Regions from separate parts of the Comamonas sp. JNW genome, predicted to be linked through region 2. Evidence: predicted binding sites of a transcription regulator. Region 2 holds the regulator's gene; the other holds the start of a gene.
The links. The regulator sigma-54, encoded in region 2, starts transcription at its own class of promoters, with help from an activator protein. The targets are predictions, from matches to a motif close to TGGCANGNAANCTGCTTT.
Positions count from the first base shown of each region.

Region 1 (3,407 bases), on a different contig from region 2:
ATGCCGCTGCTGCCCAGCAGCGCCCGCCGGTACTGCACCGCCTCGGCCACATGGGCCGGGCTGATGGTCTCCGACTGCGCGAGATCCGCAATCGAGCGCGCCACACGCAAGCTGCGATGGATGCCGCGTGCCGACCAGGCCAGCTGGGCGGCGGCGGTTTGCAGCAGCTGCAGCGCAGCGGGCTCGGCATGGCAGTAATCGTCGAGCGCCTGGCCTTGCAGCTGCTGGTTGAGCATGCCCTGGCGCTGCAGTGACCGGGCGCGGGCAGCGGTCACCCGCTCGCGGATAGTGGCGGTCGATTCGCCGGCCGGGGCGGTCAGCAGCTCATCGGCGGGCAGGGGGCTGACTTCCAGGTGCAGGTCAATGCGGTCGAGCAAGGGGCCGCTGATGCGGGCCTGGTAGCGGCTGACCTGGTCGGGCGAGCAGCGGCAGGCGCGCTGGCGCGAGCCCCGAAAACCGCAGGGGCAGGGGTTCATCGCGGCAATCAGTTGGAAGCGGGCGGGAAAGGTGGCCTGCTGCGCGGCGCGGGCGATGCTGATCTGGCCGGTCTCCAGCGGCTCGCGCAGTGCTTCGAGCGCGCTGCGCGGGAACTCGGGCAGTTCATCGAGAAACAGCACGCCGCAATGGGCCAGCGATATCGCACCGGGCCGGGGCGGACTGCCGCCGCCCACCAGGGCCACGGCGCTGGCGGTGTGGTGCGGCGCCATCGTGCTGCGCTGGCCCCAGCGCTGGGCATCAAAGCTGCCGACCAGGCTGTGCACGGCGGCGTTCTCCAGCGCCTCGGCCACGCTCAAGGGCGGCAGCAGGCCGGCAAAGCGCTGGGCCAGCATCGATTTGCCAGCGCCCGGTGCGCCCAGCATCAGCAGGTTGTGGCCGCCTGCGGCAGCGATCTCCAGCACCCGCTTGCTGGCCGCCTGGCCTTTGACATCGGCCATGTCGGCGCCGGGGGCCTCGGGCGGGCGGGGCTGGGCGGGCATGCGCTGCCACTGGCTGGGCGCTGCATCGGGCTCGGCGCTGGCGGCCTGGGGCGCAAAGTGCTGCACCACGTCCAGCAGGTGGCTGGCGCGGTAGACCTCGGCATCGGGCACCAGGGCGGCATCCTCTGCACTGCCCGGGGGCAGCACCTGGCGCACCTGCTGGCCGCGCTGGTGCAGGTCCATGCTGGCGGCCAGCGCGCCGCGCACCGGGCGCAATGCACCCGACAGCGACAGCTCGCCGGCAAATTCATAGTCCTTGAGCCGGTCCGCATCGATAGCGCCGCTGGCCGCCAGAATGCCGACCGCGATGGCCAGGTCGTAGCGGCCCGACTCCTTGGGCAGATCGGCCGGTGCCAGGTTGACGGTGATGCGTTTGTTGTGCGGAAACTCCAGCCCGCTGTTTTGCAGCGCTGAGCGCACACGCTCACGCGCTTCCTTCACTTCCAGATCGGCCAGGCCGACCAGGGTAAAGCTGGGCAGGCCATTGGCCAGATGGACTTCGACGCTGACGGGATGGCCGGTGAGCCCGACCAGGGCCCGGCTGTGCACCACGGCGAGACTCATGGGCGGGCTTCCTTGTTGTTTTGCACCTTTTTGGTGCATTGCGAAGCACCTCTTGGAGGCACGGCTGCCACCAGCATCGCAAAAGTCGCTGGCAGCAACAAGTGGCGACAGCCCGGGGAAGGCGTGGCGGCGGCGCCGGCCTGCCATCCCGCGCCCCCGGCCGCCCTGTGGCGGCTCAGAACGTAAGCATTTGCAAAAAAATATAGCGCGCTGCGCTTGTCTGGTGCGCGCAACGCAGCGGGTAGCGCTGGGTTTGGCACGCTCTGTGCATTGTGCTTGCCACAAACGGATGGGTCGAATTCATCAACAAGGAGTGTGGCAATGGCAATGAGCAACAGAGGCTGGATGGTGGTGGCGGGTGCAGCGTTCCTGGCGCTGCCAATGGTGGCAAGCGCGCAGCTGACCGCCAATGTGAGCGTGACCACGAACTACAAGTTCCGCGGTCAGGACCAGAAGTCCTCTAGTGCCCAATGGGTCAAGCCCGCACTCCAGGGAGGGGTCGACTACGCCTTTGGCGACAGCGGCTTTTATGTGGGGAACTGGAACTCCACCGTCGACTGGCTCGACAACAACAAGCTGGAGATGGATTTCTACGGTGGCTACAAGTTCAAGGCCGCTGATGTGGATTGGGATGTGGGTCTGCTGACCTATGTCTACCCCGGCAACACGCTGGGCAACACCACCGAACTGTATGGCTCGGGCACCTACGGTCCCGTGACCGTGAAGTACTCGCACACCGTGTCGAAGGATTACTTTGGCTGGGCCGGCACCAAGTACGACAGCACGTACAAGGGCCGCAACACCGGTTACCTGAATGTGGCATTCGCCCAGGAAGTGGCGCCCAAGACGACCTTGAAGCTGGCCGTGGGCTATACGCGCTTTTCCAGCGACATCAAGGACCTGGGCGTGCCCAACTACCTGGACTACAGCGTGGGCGGTGCCTATGACCTGGGTGATGGCTTCTCGCTGAGCGCTGCCTGGGTGGGCGCCAACAAGACGGGTGCCTTTGGCTTTGTGAACAAGGGTCGCGCGATCGTATCGCTGACCAAGGCTTTTTGACGCAGCGCCGCTGCAATAAGTGACGACAGGAGAGACTATGAACATGAAACTGGTAGTGGCGGTGATCAAGCCCTTCAAGCTCGATGAAGTGCGTGAGGCGCTGTCCGATATTGGGGTGCAAGGCATCACGGTGAGCGAGGTCAAGGGCTTTGGCCGTCAGAAGGGCCATACCGAGCTGTACCGAGGCGCCGAGTACGTGGTGGACTTCCTGCCCAAGGTGAAGCTGGAGATTGCGGTGGCCGAGGACCTGGTGGACCGGGTGATCGAGGCCATCGAGAACGCAGCGCGCACCGGCAAGATCGGCGACGGCAAGATCTTTGTCTCGCCGCTGGAGCAGGTGGTGCGTATCCGTACCGGCGAAACCGGCCCGAACGCGATCTAAAAAACAGCGCTCCGCGCTGGCAAGGCGCGCGCAACAAGCCAATTTATCTTGAAGGTGTGAACAACATGAGACGACTTCTTTCCTTGGCAGGGCTGGCGGCAGTGGCACTGGCCACTGCGGGCAACGCGGCTGCGGCCGATGCGGCAGCTCCCGTTCTGAATGCAGGCGATACCGCCTGGATCATGACCTCGACCATGCTGGTGATCCTGATGGTCATCCCGGGTCTGGCGCTGTTCTATGGCGGTCTGGTGCGCAGCAAGAACATGCTGTCGGTGCTGGCCCAGGTGTTCACGATCTTCTCGCTGATCACCGTGCTGTGGACCATCTACGGCTACTCGCTGACCTTCTCCGGTGAAGGCAACTTCTTTGGCGACTTCGGCAAGGTGTTCCTGATGGGCATCACGCCCGATACCTTGTCGGGTGCG
Region 1 is NZ_QETI01000019.1:19,872-23,278, reverse strand. It holds gene DCO45_RS20735 (YifB family Mg chelatase-like AAA ATPase) at 1-1,541, opposite strand, end outside; gene DCO45_RS20730 (TorF family putative porin) at 1,869-2,600, shown strand; gene glnK (P-II family nitrogen regulator) at 2,644-2,982, shown strand; gene amt (ammonium transporter) at 3,048-3,407, shown strand, end outside.
Region 1: a site for sigma-54 is predicted at 1,796-1,813, ahead of DCO45_RS20730 (TorF family putative porin). Genes of this name have one in related genera too.

Region 2 (3,407 bases):
CACTCCACGTTCACGGCGCCATTCAATGTGTTCATGCTGATGTTCAGCAAGGTACCGCGCACGCCCTACCTGCCCACCAGCACCTTCCCCGACCTGGCCCCGCTGCAGGCCCACTGGCGCGAGATCCGCGAAGAGGCCATCGGTCTGCACCAGGCCATGCAGATCAAGGCCGCGGCCAACAACGACGACGCGGGCTTCAACTCCTTCTTCAAGACCGGCTGGAAGCGCTTCTACCTGAAGTGGTACGGCCAGGCCCACCCGTCTGCGATGGAGCTGTGCCCCAAGACCACGGCGCTGGTGCAGTCCATCCCCGGCATCAAGGCGGCCATGTTTGCCGAGCTGCCGCCCGGCGCCAAGCTCAACCTGCACCGCGACCCCTATGCCGGCTCGCTGCGCTACCACCTCGCTGTGCTGGCGCCCAATGATGACCGCTGCATGATCGAGGTCGATGGCACGCCCTACAGCTGGCGCGAGGGCGAAGGCGTGATCTTTGACGAGACCTTCATGCACTGGGCCGAGAACCGGTCCGAAGGCAACCGCATCGTGCTGTTCTGCGATGTCGAGCGCCCGATGACCAATGGCTTTGCGCAGTGGCTCAACCGCTGGCTGGGCACGCATGTGGTCGCTGCCGCCAGCTCGCCCAACAACGAAGGCGATCCGCGTGGCTTCATCAGCCGCATCTTCAAGATCTCGTTCTACATGGGCCAGTACCGCCGCCGCTTCAAGGCCTGGAACAAGACCGCCTACAAGCTCACCAAGTTTGGCCTGATGCTGGCCGTGCTGGCCTTGTTCATCTGGTGGCTGTGGCCAAAGTAAAGCGGCACCGTCTCAAAACAAAACCGCAGTGCATAACGCAGCTGCGGTTTTTTTTATGGGCCCTGGCTGCTTGCGCTTACAGCGCCTTGCGCAGGCTGGCCGGCGGGATGCGCATGGCCTCGCGGTACTTGGCCACCGTGCGGCGCGCGCATTCAATGCCCTGGGCCTGCAGCAGATCGGCGATTTTTGCATCCGACAGCGGCTTCTTCGCGCTTTCCTCGTCGAGCAACTGCTTGATCAGCGCCTTGACCGCCGTGCTCGACGCACTGCCGCCGGTCTCGGTGCCCAGGCCTGAGCCAAAGAAGTACTTGAGCTCAAACGTGCCCTGCGGCGTGGCCATGTACTTGGCCGTGGTCACGCGGCTGATGGTGGACTCGTGCAGGCCCAGCTCATCGGCAATCTCGCGCAGCACCATGGGGCGCATCGCCAGCTCGCCATGGACAAAGAAATTGCGCTGGCGCTCGACGATGGCCTGCGAGACGCGCAAGATGGTGTCAAAGCGCTGCTGGATGTTCTTGATGAACCAGCGCGCCTCCTGCAGCCGCTGCTGCAGCGCGCCATGGCCCTCGCTGCCCTTGTGGCTGCGCAAGGCATTGGCGTAGACATCCTGCACGCGCAGGCGCGGCATCACCTCGGCATTGAGCTGCACGCTGAAACCGGGCACCGGCAGGCCGCGCTCATTGCTGGGTCGCACGATGACATCGGGGATGATGGTGTTGCGGTCCACATCGGCATAGGGCCGGCCGGGGCGGGGCTCGAGCTTGGCGATCAGCGCCAGCGCGCTGCGCACCGCGGCATCACTGCATCCGGTCAGTTGCACCAGCTTGCGCACATCACGGCGCGCCAGCAGCTCCAGCGATTCCTGGCAGACCAGCAAAGCGGTCTCCAGCGCCAGCGCATCGGCCTCGGGCGTGTCCGAGCCCTCTTCATCCAACAGGCGCTGCTGGGCCTTGATCTGCAGCTGCATGCATTCGGACAGGTTGCGCGCGCCCACGCCAATCGGCTCCAGGCTTTGCAGCAAGCGCAGCGCCACAGTCAGGTGGTGCAGCAGCACTTCGTAGCGCTCGGGGTCACTGGCGTCGCCAAAGCTTTGCGCGAGCTCGGCCAGCGTTTCTTCGAGGTAGCCGTCGTCGTTCAGTGATTCAATCAGAAAGTAGAGCGCGGCCCGGTCTTCCTGGCACAGGCGCAGCGACAAGGCCTGGCGGTGCAGCACATCCTGCAGGCTCAGGTGCTCGCTGCGCCGGTCGGACATCGGCGTCTCGTCGTCGTCATCGCTGGCGCTGGAGCGCGCGGGCAGATCGCCACCCCACTCTTCCCAGTCCGATGCCGAATCGCCGGCAGCGGCCTCGGCATCGACGCCGGTTTCCTTGCCCGCGCCAAAATCCAGCGGCTGGTCGGAGGTTCCGGGCTCGAAATCGCTACTGTTGTTGGTGTCGGTGCTGGCAGCAGTATCGGCACCCTTGTCGGCTGCGTCTGCAGCGTCTGCAGCTTCGGCAGATTCAGCGGCTTCTTTACCGGCTTCAGCCTCGGGGGCCTCATCGCCCTCGCGCTCCAGAAACGGGTTTTCGTCGAGCATCTGCTCGACTTCCTGCGTCAGTTCCTGCGTGGACAGCTGCAGCAGGCGAATCGACTGCTGCAGCTGGGGGGTCAGGGTCAGGTTCTGCGATACGCGCAGCGACAGCGACGGCATCATGGCTGCGCCTCCCCACGGGCTGGGGCAGCTGGCAACGGATCAGCCCTGCCGGCCCCGCAGCGCGGGACGGCATCTTGGCTGGCACGCCCGCCAAGGCGTGCGATGTCACATACGGAAATGTTCACCCAGATACACCCTCCGGACCTCTGCGTTCTCCACAATCTCTTGCGGCGTCCCGGCGGCCAGCACCTTGCCATCGCTGATGATGCAGGCATGGTCACAGATACCCAGGGTTTCGCGCACATTGTGGTCGGTGATCAGCACGCCAATGCCGCGCTCCTTGAGAAAGGCGACAATGCGCTGGATCTCGATCACGGCGATGGGGTCGATGCCGGCGAAAGGCTCGTCGAGCAGGATGAAACGGGGCTGGGTGGCCAGCGCACGGGCGATCTCGACCCGGCGGCGCTCGCCGCCGGACAGCGCGACTGACGGTGATTCGCGCAGGTGCTCGACCCGCAGCTCCTGCAGCAGCGCGGTGAGCTGGCGCTCGACCTCGGCGCGCGAGAGCGGCTTGCCATGCTCATCTTTTTGCAGCTCCAGCACGGCGCGCACATTGTCCTGCACGCTGAGCTTGCGAAAGATCGAGGCTTCCTGCGGCAGGTAGGACAGGCCCAGCTGCGAGCGCTGGTGGATCGGCATATTGGCCACCGACTGCCCATCGATGCGGATATCCCCGCCATCGCTGCGTACCAGGCCCACGATCATGTAGAACGAGGTGGTCTTGCCCGCGCCATTGGGGCCTAGCAACCCCACCACTTCGCCCTTGCGCACCGACAGCGACACGTCCTTGACCACCTTGCGGCTGCCATAGGATTTCTCCAGGTGCAAGACCTCCAGCTGGCTGCGGTGGTCGCTGTTGGCGACCCGGGCGTTGACGGAAATGGTCGACGAGTTTTCT
Region 2 is NZ_QETI01000008.1:46,095-49,501, reverse strand. It holds gene DCO45_RS13060 (aspartyl/asparaginyl beta-hydroxylase domain-containing protein) at 1-816, shown strand, start outside; gene DCO45_RS13055 (RNA polymerase factor sigma-54) at 893-2,509, opposite strand; gene lptB (LPS export ABC transporter ATP-binding protein) at 2,615-3,391, opposite strand.